One region of the Rhizobium sp. BK538 genome, then DNA from elsewhere that is predicted to be linked to it. Evidence: riboswitches for the same ligand, from Rfam matches in the RefSeq annotation. Region 1 holds a riboswitch; the other holds the start of a gene.
What was found. A riboswitch is a leader RNA that binds a small molecule or an ion and turns the genes downstream of it on or off. The one in region 1 is predicted to bind S-adenosylmethionine.
Positions count from the first base shown of each region.

Region 1 (5,643 bases):
CGTCGGGAAAGCCCTCGTGGTTGATTGCATCCGGCCAGATTTGCGTTTCCAGGCAGAAGCCGGCGAACGGGCCGTACTTGCGCCCGTCGAGGCCAGGGACAGGCACATTGAGCTTGAAGCCCGCATAGAACTGCACGCCAGGCTCGGTCGTGCGCACTTCCAGCGAAACGCCCGAATTCAGGCTTCGGGCAAGCGCGACGGAGCGCTTTGCTGTGCGTTCGTTGGAAAGGCAGAAATTGTGATCGTAGAGGGCCTGTTCGCTACCCTCGAACCGCTTCATCGGTGACATCTGACGGAAGTCGAAGGCCGTTCCGGCAACGGGTCGAGCCTCGCCGGTCGGGATCTGCCGTTCATTCGTGACGAGGTAGCTGTCGGCTGCGATCATGATGTCGTGGCCAAGCGCGTCATCGCGGCCATCGAGGTTGAAATAGGCGTGCTGGCAAACGTTGGCGATCGTCGGTTGATCACTGGTCGACTCGTAGGTCACGGAGAGTTCGCCGTCTCCATGCACCCAGTAGGTTGCCTGGATGGTGCAGTTGCCGGGATAACCGGCGCGGCCATCCGGATCGACGATCTTCAGCACGACACGGTCGACATCGTGCTCGACGATCGTCCAGTTCTGCTTGGCGATGTTGTCGCTTCCTCCATGAAGGTGAGTCACGCCGTTCTCATTGAGATCAAGCTGATAGCTCTTGCCATCCAGCGTGAATTTGCCATCGCCGATGCGGTTGGCGCAGCGCCCGGGAGTTGCGCCAAAGTAGGAGGAATGCGCCGGATAGCTGTCGAAATCGTCAAAGCCAAGCAGGAGCGGTGCATCATGGCCGTCGAGACGGAGATCCTGTATGACCGCACCCCAGCTGATGATCTTGGCCGTCAGCCCGCCGCCCTTGATCTCGACGCGATAGACAGTTTCGCCCGACTTGGTCTGCCCGAAAACTTCTCGCTTCAACATTTCCGTCATGACTGACCGTCCTGATATATCTTCGATTGAGGCGGCGAACCTGCCCCCATTTGCCGCAAACCGCAACGGGTGTGCCGAAAAAAAGAAACGCTGTCAGCCACACTTGCCGATATCGTTGAGATCGTAGGGTGTGGTCTGGTAGATCTCGTTGATCCAGTTGCCGAACAACAGGTGCGCGTGGCTGCGCCAGCGGTTTTGCGGCGTCAGCGACGGATCGTTGTGCGGGAAGTAGTTGTGCGGCATCTTGATCGGCACGCCGGCATTCACGTCGCGGAAATATTCGTCGGAAAGCGACGTTGAATCATATTCCACGTGATTGAACATATAGAGCCGCTTGCCCTTCCGTTCATGCACGAGGCAGACACCCATTTCGCTGGACTCCATCAGAATCTCCAGGCTTTCCGACTTCTCGATGTCGTCGCGGCGGACCTCTGTCCAGCGCGAAACAGGAACCTCGAAGTTGTCCGAGAAACCGTTCAGGTAGACAGACGACGGTTTCAGGTTCCGGTGTCGGTAGACGCCGAAGGCCTTCTCCTTGAGTTCATACTTGGGAACGCCGTGGAAATGGTAGATCGCGGCCATCGCGCCCCAGCAGACGTTCATCGACGAATGGACGTTGGTTTCCGTCCAGTCGAAAATCTGCTGCATTTCGCCCCAATAGTTCACGTCCTCGTAGGGTAGCGTCTCGATCGGCGCGCCGGTAGTGATGAAGCCATCGAATTTGCGGTGCTTCACTTCCTCCCACGTCTGGTAGAAGGCGAGAAGATGGTCTTCCGAGGTGTTCTTTGCTTTGTGGTTGCCCACGCGGATGAGCGAAAGCTCGACCTGCAACGGAGAGGCGCCGACCAAGCGGGCCATCTGCAATTCCGTCTTGATCTTGTTCGGCATGAGGTTGAGAAGCCCTATCTGCAGCGGCCGGATGTCCTGACGGATAGCCACCGTCTCGGTCATCACGCGCACGCCTTCCTGAACCAGGGTTTCAAACGCAGGCAAGGTATCGGGGATCTTGATGGGCATTGCGGTCACTCGATCAAAACAACGAATATATCGCTATCGGTCCGCACGCGGCCCTTTAGCAACTTCTTTAACGTGGCTGCAAGCCGGCCGGCCAAATCACCACGGAGCGTCTTAAATAGCGTCACTCGCGCCGCGAATCAATTGCTCAAACGAAGGGGTGGGATCGATATGAAGTCACTGCCGCGTTAATGACTGCTAGAATCTGTTGGTAGACACAGCGAATCACCATGTTTATTGAAGTAGAATGATGGCTAGGGACGCGTAATGGCAGATGACCTCGAAGGCAGGCCAAGCATTCAAGGGCGGGACAGAGTAGGATACGACCTGAGCCTGGGCTATCGCTTGAGGGTCATGTTCTCGGCCTTCTGGCATTCCTCCGTGCGCGGAAGGGTCCTGGTGATCGCGACTGCGCTGATTGCCATCATTCTCGCAACTGCTTATGCGACCGTCATCCTCAACCAGTGGAACGCGCCCTTTTATGACAGCATCGCGCGGCGCGATCTGCCTGGTTTCTTCCATCAGCTGAAGATCTTTGCGCTGATCGCAGGCATGCTGCTGCTGCTCAACGTCGTGCAGGCGTGGCTAAACCAGATGACCGCGCTCTACATGCGCGAAGGTCTGACACGCGATCTCGTCAACCAGTGGCTCCAGCGCAAGCGTGCGCTTCGGCTTTCGGCTAGCGGCCTCATCGGCGTTAATCCCGACCAGCGTTTGCACGAAGATGCCCGCAACCTAGCGGAAAGCACGACGAGCCTGATGATCGGGTTGGTGCAGGCGACGATCCTGCTCATCAGTTTCATCGGCGTGCTATGGGATTTGTCCAGCGGTTTTGTCTTCCGCTTCGGCACCCACGCTTTTTCCATTCCAGGCTATATGGTCTGGGCCGCAATCTTCTATGCGGCATCCGCATCCATTCTCAGCCAGCTGGTGGGCCGCAAGCTTGTGAAGCTCAACGCGGATCGCTTCTCGAAGGAGGCGGAGCTTCGCTTTGCGCTGATGCATGCCAACGAGAACATGCCGGCGATCACGGTGGCACGCGGCGAGGAGAATGAGCAGCAGCGTATCAATACCGACATCAGTGCGGTGCTCGCCGTCATCAAGCGGGTGGCGATGGCCAACGTCAACCTCACCTGGGTGTCAGCCGGCTATGGCTGGCTCGTTGTGGTCATCCCGATCATCGTCGCTGCACCGGCATACTTCTCCGGCGGCCTGACGTTTGGCGAACTGATGGTATCGGTCGGTGCTTTCAACCAGGTCAACACGGCCCTTCGCTGGTATGTCGCGAACTTCGGTCCCATTGCCGAATGGCGCGCCACGCTGATGCGTGTCACCGATTTTCGGCAGGCGCTCACCACTATGAGCGACGAGATCAATCTCAGGGGCACGATCAGCTACGAGCGCAGCCCGCCCGGAACACTAACGCTGGAGCACGTGCGGATCGCTTCCAAGATTGGCGAAGAGATCGACCAGTGCGGCGGCTTCCGCGTGCACGAGAGTGCGGTGACGATTAAGGCCGGTGAAAAGGTCATGATCAACGGCGATCACAACGTGAACCGTAAGCTGCTTTTCCTTGCACTCTCCGAACTTTGGCCGTGTGGTGGCGGCAAGATCGGCTTGCCGCCCACGGACGACATGCTTTTCGTCCCGCAATCGGCTTACATCCCGGGTGGTTCACTTCGTGAAGCGCTGGCGTTTCCCGAGCCTGCGGACACCTATCAGAACCGCGATGTCGTGGCGGCACTGGAAAAGGCAGGACTCCACAATCTGGTTTCCCGCCTTGATACCCGGGCGCGGTGGGACAAGCTGCTTGATTCCGACGAGCAGCGCGCGATCGGTTTTGCTCGCCTGCTTCTTGTACGACCGAAGTGGATCGTGTTTGACGAAGTATTGGAAGGCATGGAGCCGGAATGGCAGTCCACGATGATGGAGGTACTTACCTCCATGCCGGACGCGGCGATGATCTACATCGGTCGGTCAGACGTTTATGTTGAGACCTTCAAGCCGCGCATACTGCATCTCGAAGCCCTGCATGCGAAGCCTGAAGTGAAGGTAGTGGCAAAAGCGCCGAACGCGCCCGCACCAGCACTCTGATCGCCTACATCGGCGGGACGACCCCGTTCGTGCCGACCGTGACGTTTGTGGCGGACACTGTGCCATCAGGTGCTCTTTCACCCATCACGATCACGTGCGCTCCTGCAACAAGGTCTGACTTTCCGGCAGGGGCGAAGGTGACGATCGGTGTATCGTCGGCGATGGATATCGTCTTTTCCTTGCCCTGATAGGTGAGCGTGATCGTGTGGCCATCGACCGCCTTCACGGCCTTGGCGACGGTCGCGTTGGTCATCGTGCTGTTTGGCTTCAGGTCCCAAGGGCGACTGCCTTCTCCGGTTCCCTTCATGGCGGCCGGAAAGATCAGCACTTCAAGAGCGCCGTCGCCGCCATCAGCTTTCGGCAGCGATGCAACGCCAACGAAATCGCCCGGCTTGATGTCTTCGACGGAGGCTTTCTTGATGCCGCGAACCTTCCAGTCTGGCTTCAGTGTCACCGTTTGCTCGGCGCCTTCGCGTGTTTTGACCACCAACGTGTTGCCACTCAGGCTTTCAATCGCGCCACGCACGCGCTGCGCTTCCTGGGCAAGCGCGCCGTGCGACGCAATAACGAGGAAACCCGCGGCCCAGACGAGCGCGGTAGATGCTTTAAGATTGTGTGGCATAGTCTGCTTTCCTTGCCGTCGTGCAAGCTGCGGATACGGGGCGCAGCTTAGTCCTGCCGGTCGAACGCTGACGAATCAATGAAACGTGAAAGCCAGTTCGCGCGGCAGAGACAGGTCGGATTGAGCGGGCGCGAGGGGTGCCTCAGCCCTCCAATTCCTCCCGCAGCATCTCAAGCTCCAGCCATTCCTCTTCCATTTTCGTCAGACTGTCCCGGAGCTTCTCCATCTCGGCCGCCAGACGGTTGAATGTGGTGGGGTCCTTGGTGAACAAGCCGGGGTCCGCCATCCGCTCCTCGCGTTTGGCGATCTCGGTTTCGGCCTTGGCCATTTCCTTCGGGAGATGTTCGAGCGCGAACTTCTGCTTGTAGGAAAGCTTGCCCTTTCCTTTCGCCGTCTCGGCGGAATCTGCTGCTTCCTGCTGCTTCGATCGTTCCGCCGCCTTTTCGGCCTTCCTCCGCTCCTCGACGGCGCCCTTTCGCTGCGCAAGCATATCCGAATAGCCGCCCGCATATTCGATCCAGCGCCCGTCAGGCGCATCCGGGACGGCCGGCGCAATCGTCGACGTCACAGTGCGGTCGAGGAAGTCGCGGTCGTGGCTGACGAGGATGACGGTGCCGGGGAAGCCCGCAACGATTTCCTGCAGCAGATCCAATGTCTCTATATCCAGATCGTTGGTCGGTTCGTCGAGGATCAACAGGTTTGCCGGACGCGACATAATGCGGGCCAGCATGAGCCGCGCGCGCTCGCCGCCAGAAAGGTTCCTGATCGGCGTGCGCGCCTGTTCAGGCTGGAACAGGAACTCCTTCATGTAACCCGTCACGTGCCTCTGTTCACCGTTGACGAGCAAGTTCTCACCGCGGCCATCCGTCAGGTAATGGGCGAGCGTTTCGTCCGGATTGAGGTCTTCGCGCTTCTGATCCAGCGTCGCGATTTCCAGATTGGTTCCGAGCTT
Region 1 is NZ_JACIFT010000007.1:196,014-201,656, reverse strand. Features, by position in the region: gene FHX09_RS10945 (aldose epimerase family protein) at 1-961, opposite strand, end outside; gene metA (homoserine O-succinyltransferase) at 1,055-1,978, opposite strand; SAM riboswitch at 2,014-2,091, opposite strand; gene FHX09_RS10935 (ABC transporter ATP-binding protein/permease) at 2,243-4,069, shown strand; gene FHX09_RS10930 (DUF5666 domain-containing protein) at 4,074-4,691, opposite strand; gene FHX09_RS10925 (ABC-F family ATP-binding cassette domain-containing protein) at 4,834-5,643, opposite strand, start outside.

Region 2 (5,643 bases), on a different contig from region 1:
TTGCTTGGTGCCTGGGCGCGATCTGAACCATACTGGACGTCACGTTTGGCCGGAAGGCTCGTTGGCCGCGCGAGCGGATGGACACTCTCGTCTGCCGCTCTCAGACTAGGAGAAGACTATGGCAGACCCTGCAGCCGCCCTCGGCGAGTTCAATTTCGCCGGTGATGATCACGTCGTTCCGTTTCAGGTCGAAGGCCTGGATGTGCGTGGTCGCGCCGTCCAGCTCGGGCCGATGCTGGACGCGATCCTTGAGCGTCATCGTTATCCCGCGCCTGTCGCGAGGCTTCTTGCCGAAGTCGTCGTGCTGACGGTGCTGCTCGGCACGTCGCTGAAGTTTGACGGCAAGTTCACGGTGCAGACCAAAGGCGACGGCCCGGTGGACCTGCTCGTTTGCGATTTCTCGACGCCCGAGAACGTGCGTGCTTATGCACGCTTCGACCAGGGCCTCCTCGACAAGGCCATCGCCACCGGGCAGATCGAGCCTGAACAGCTGCTCGGCAAGGGCATGCTGGCGTTTACGATTGACCAGGGCAAATTCACCCAGCCCTATCAGGGCATCGTTGCGCTCGACGGGGCCACCCTCGAGGAGATTGCCGGCACTTATTTTCGCCAATCGGAGCAGATCCCGACGCGGGTGCGTCTTGCCGCTGCCGAGCTCTTCGACCGCGACGAAGCGGGCAAGCCGCGTCACCGCTGGCGGGCAGGGGGTCTCGTCGCCCAATTCCTGCCGGAAGCGCCGGAGCGCATGCGCCAGCCGGATCTTCACGGCGGCGACGGCGACACGGCCGGCGGTTCCCACAAGGAAGACGATGCCTGGATGGAAGCCCGCTCGCTCGTCGACACGATCGATGCCGACGAGTTGACGGATCCGCAGGTCGGCACCGAGAGGCTGCTCTACCGGCTGTTCCACGAGCGCGGCGTTCGCGTCTACGAACCGCGCGAGGTCTTCGATCGCTGCAGCTGTTCGCGCGAGAAGATCAAGGGCGTGCTGACGGGCTTCTCTGCCGAAGAAATCGATGCCAGCCAGGAAGACGGCGCGATTTCGGTCACCTGCGAGTTCTGCTCGACGACCTATCGCTTCGAAGTGGAAGAGGTGGCCCTGACTGCTGGGTGATCAGTTCAGGACTCTGAGCAGCCCTGGCGAATCCAGCGAGAAGGCGGGTATTGCGACATCGAAAAGCTCGCCTTCGTCGGTTTCCATCTGGTAGTGGCCGAACATCAGCCCTGATGGCGTATCCAGCGGGCAGCCCGAGGAATACTCATAGGTATCGCCCGGCGCAAGCCGCGGCTGTTCGCCGACAACGCCGGCGCCCGTCACCTCATCGACGATTCCGTTCTGGTCGGTGATGTTCCAGTAGCGGTTCACTAGCCGTACGGTCGTGTCGGAATTGTTGCTGATGACAATCTTGTAGCCCCAGACATAACGATCGTCCTCCGGATCGGATTGCTCCTCCAGATAAAAGGGTTCGACGACGACTTCAATGTCTCGTGTAAGGGCGCGGTACATGCCTACACCATAGTCAACATACGTTACCGGTATCTTATACGACGGCCGATCCGTCAATAAACCGATAGGCGATCACCTCCCTAATGCCTGCAATAGCAAGAGGTTTCGCGCGCTAAGCCCAATTTTAGCCCGTTTCGCGTGTGGCAGAAGCGCGTATGGTAGTCGGCCGGATCGGAGGGTGACCCGGCCGATATGGGCCGATCAGGCCTTCACTTTGGCGAGCGCCTGGGCGAAATCCTCGATCAGATCGTCCGTGTCCTCGATGCCGGCGGAGAGACGAACGGTGCCGCCGGAGATGCCGAGCTCAGCGCGTGCTTCGTCGGTCAGGTTCTTGTGCGTCGTCGTCGCCGGGTGCGTGATCAGGCTCTTGGCGTCGCCCAGATTGTTGGAGATCTTGACGATATCAAGCGCGTTCTGAAGCGCGAAGGCTGCTTCCTTGCCACCCTTCAGTTCGATGGCGACGAGCGTCGAGCCGCCCTTCATCTGCTTGGCGACTATGTCGGCCTGCGGATGGTCCTTACGGCCGGGATAGATGACCTTGGCGACCTTGGGCTGATTGGCCAGGAAGTCGGCGATCTTCGACGCATTTTCGGTCTGCTGCTTGACGCGTAGCGGCAAGGTCTCCAGCCCCTTCAGCAGCGTCCAGGCTGTGAACGGCGACATCGCCGGGCCGGTGTGACGGTAGTAGTCCTGTAGGTTCTCGTTGATCCATTCCCGGTCGGACAGGATCACGCCGCCGAGGCTGCGGCCTTGCCCGTCGATGTGCTTGGTGGCCGAATAGACGACGATATGGGCGCCGAGTTCAAGCGGCTTCTGGAAAATCGGGGTCGCAAAGACGTTGTCGACGACGACCTTGGCGCCGATCTGGTTGGCGAGCTTCGCGACGCCGGCGATATCGATCACCTCGAGCGTCGGGTTGGTCGGGCTCTCCAGGAAGAACACCTTGGTGTTCGGGCGGATCGCCTTTTCCCAGTTCTCCAGATAGCGGCCGTCGACCAGCGTACACTCGACACCGTATTTCGGCGCCAGCGTCTCGACGACCCAGCGGCACGAGCCGAAGAGCGCGCGGGCGGCAACGATGTGGTCGCCGGCCTTCACCTGGCAGAGGATTGCGGCGGTAACGGCTGCCATGCCGGATGCCGTAGCGCGGGCTTCTTCGGCGCCTTCGAGTGCGCACATGCGCTTTTCGAACATGTCGTTTGTCGGGCTGCCGTAACGGGCGTAGATATAGCCTTCTGTCTCGCCCTTGAAGCGTGCTTCTGCCGCTTCCGCGCTTTCATAGACGAAGCCCTGCGTGAGGTAGATTGCTTCGGAGGTCTCGCCATATTGCGAGCGCAGCGAACCGTCGTGGACGAGTTGGGTTGCCGGGCGCCAGGTCTTGCTCATGAATCACCACTTTCAAACAACAAAAAACCGGCCGCGAAAGCAGACCGGTTTTGCACCCGGTCCTTTTAGCCACTTGTTTAACGTGGCTGCAAGCCGACCGGCCAAATCACCACGGGATAAAGCTGCAATACTGCCGTTCTATGCTTGCGTCAATTCCTTGAGTTTGGTTTTGTTTGCGACAAATATGGATGGGGCATGATGGCTCGCGTAACAGGAATTTTGGCAGATCGCGCGATTGCCGCGCTTTTTGAGGCTGGGCGCCTCAGCTCCGAGCGTGATTTGGATCACGACCAGATCCAGCCGGCAAGCCTTGACCTCAGGCTCGGCGCCAAGGCTTTTCGCGTTCGCGCGAGCTTCATGCCAGGCCCATCCCATCTCGTGTCCGACAAGCTCGATCGTCTGAGCCTTCACGTCGTCGACCTCTCCGAAGGTGCCGTGCTGGAAACCGGCTGCGTCTATATCGTTCCCTTGATGGAGCGCCTCGACCTGCCGGCCGATATGTCGGCCTCGGCCAATCCGAAGAGCTCGACGGGACGACTGGATATCTTCACGCGCGTCATCACTGACTACGCCCAGGAGTTCGACAAGATCCCGACCGGCTATTCTGGACCCCTCTATCTCGAGATCAGCCCACGCACTTTCCCGATCGTCGTGCGTCGCGGCTCGCGCCTCTCGCAGATCCGATTCCGTGTCGGTCACTCCTTGCTTGGCGAGCCCGAATTGTTGGCGCTGCACGATGCTGAAACGCTGGTTGCCAGCAAGCAGCCGAATGTATCGGGTGGCGGGATTGCCTTGTCGATCGACCTTGCCGGCGACAAGGACGGCCTGATCGGCTACCGCGGCAAGCACCACACCGCCGTCGTCGATGTCGACAAGAAAGCACAACACGACATCTATGACTTCTGGGAGCCGCTCTATAGCCGTGGCCGCAACGAACTGATCCTGGATCCGGACGAGTTTTACATCCTGGTCTCCCGCGAAGCCATCCATGTGCCACCGCATTATGCGGCCGAGATGACTCCTTTCGATCCGCTGGTCGGCGAATTCCGCGTGCACTATGCGGGCTTCTTCGACCCCGGCTTCGGCCATGCACCTGCCGGCGGCCGCGGCAGCCGTGCCGTGCTCGAGGTCCGCAGCCACGAGGTCCCCTTCATCCTCGAGGACGGCCAGATCGTCGGCCGCCTGGTCTACGAACACATGCAGGAACACCCAGAAAGCCTCTACGGCTCCGGCCTCGGCTCCAATTATCAAGCCCAGGGCCTGAAGCTCTCGAAGCACTTCCGCATCTGAGCGTCCTGGCGTTCGCTATTATTCGGCCAGGGGTGGGGCAACGTTCCTGTTGCCGATTTGCAAGAGCGGTGTCCGACGTGTGATGAAGGGAGGCGGCCTGTAGGATCGTCTTGAGCCCTGCTGAGTTCGGGCCGTGACCGTGTGCTGTTCCAGATCGCCGACAAGGACCGATGGGCGCGCGAACATACGCTTCCAGAGTCCTCTTCCGGCCGCGAGCGGATACGCACGCCTTGGCATGACTTCCGGCATTTCACTGAAGATCCGCTGTACCATCTTCTGGCGAACCTCCTCCGGCGTTTTCTTGATTTCCCAGGCATCCCGCCGGTCCCTGATACCGACGATGGACACTGACACGCCTGATCGAGCCCTGTCCATCGCGGTCACCTGGCCGGCAACATCGAAGTCTGCGAACGGCGTAAAGATCAAAATATCGCCCAATCGCATTTCGGCGAAGGCGGCCTCATCCTGCATGGTTATCCTTGCCTTGTGGATCGATATTGTATCGAGGGTGCAAGCCGAGGATCTGCCGCGACTGGCAGCATGCCCTTGGCGATCCAGGGGAAACTGGATGTCGTCCAGCGCTTCTCTCGGAAGTTCGATGCAGACGAGCAGTGATACGAAAGCGTAAACCATCACGACCATGCCCCATGCCACGCTGAAGCCGTCGAGGTCATTATAGGTTCCAAGCAACGGTCCATTCAGCATCCCAACAAAGGTCAGGACGATGACGCAAAGGAATGTCCCGGCAATCGGGTAAATGATTTCGACGCGCCCGCGGTCCTCACCCTTGGCCGTCACTTTGAAGGGGCGACCGAATGGATGGAGAAGCGCATGGAAGAGGGCGATGGTGATCGGCACGGCTGACACCATTTGCGACACTTCGGTAAAGAGCGGCAGGCTGCGTCCGCCCGAGACCCATGCGTGGAATGCCCACATGCCGGCGACCATCGGCAGCGCGTAGAGGAAGAAGGCCTCGGGCTCCATGCGGATGGCCGGCAGGCCGAGGAAGTAGTAGAGCAGCGGTGCTGCCATCAGCAGCAGGATGAATGGGCGGCAGAACCAGAAAAGCAGACCGTGGAAGTAGTGCATCCTCTGAACGAAGGTGAAGCCCTTGCCGAGGAAGGGGCCATCGCGAAGAAGCGCTACCTGGATTGTGCCAAGGCACCAGCGGCAGCGCTGCGTAATGTAGCCGGAGAGGCTTTCCGCCGATAGGCCGACGCTCAGGCGCTCGTTCAGCCAGCGTGTCTTCAGTCCCTTCTGAAGCAGGCGATAGGTCAAGTGGATATCCTCGGTTACCGTCTCCTGTGGCATGCCACCGATCATCGCCAAGGCGTCCCGACGCACGACGCACGACGTCCCGACACAGAAAGCGGCCCCCCAGCCATCCTTTGACGGCTGCATGACATCGAAGAAGATACGTTGGTCATCGACCCAAGCTTTCGAGGCCAAAAGGTTATGCT
Region 2 is NZ_JACIFT010000010.1:208,277-213,919, reverse strand. Features, by position in the region: gene argF (ornithine carbamoyltransferase) at 1-26, shown strand, start outside; gene FHX09_RS14770 (Hsp33 family molecular chaperone) at 119-1,114, shown strand; gene apaG (Co2+/Mg2+ efflux protein ApaG) at 1,115-1,507, opposite strand; gene FHX09_RS14760 (O-succinylhomoserine sulfhydrylase) at 1,709-2,893, opposite strand; SAM riboswitch at 2,938-3,016, opposite strand; gene FHX09_RS14755 (2'-deoxycytidine 5'-triphosphate deaminase) at 3,089-4,183, shown strand; gene FHX09_RS14750 (cellulose synthase catalytic subunit) at 4,202-5,643, opposite strand, start outside.
Region 2: linked by a shared signal. The riboswitch ahead of FHX09_RS14760 (O-succinylhomoserine sulfhydrylase) and the one ahead of metA (homoserine O-succinyltransferase) in region 1 are both predicted to bind S-adenosylmethionine.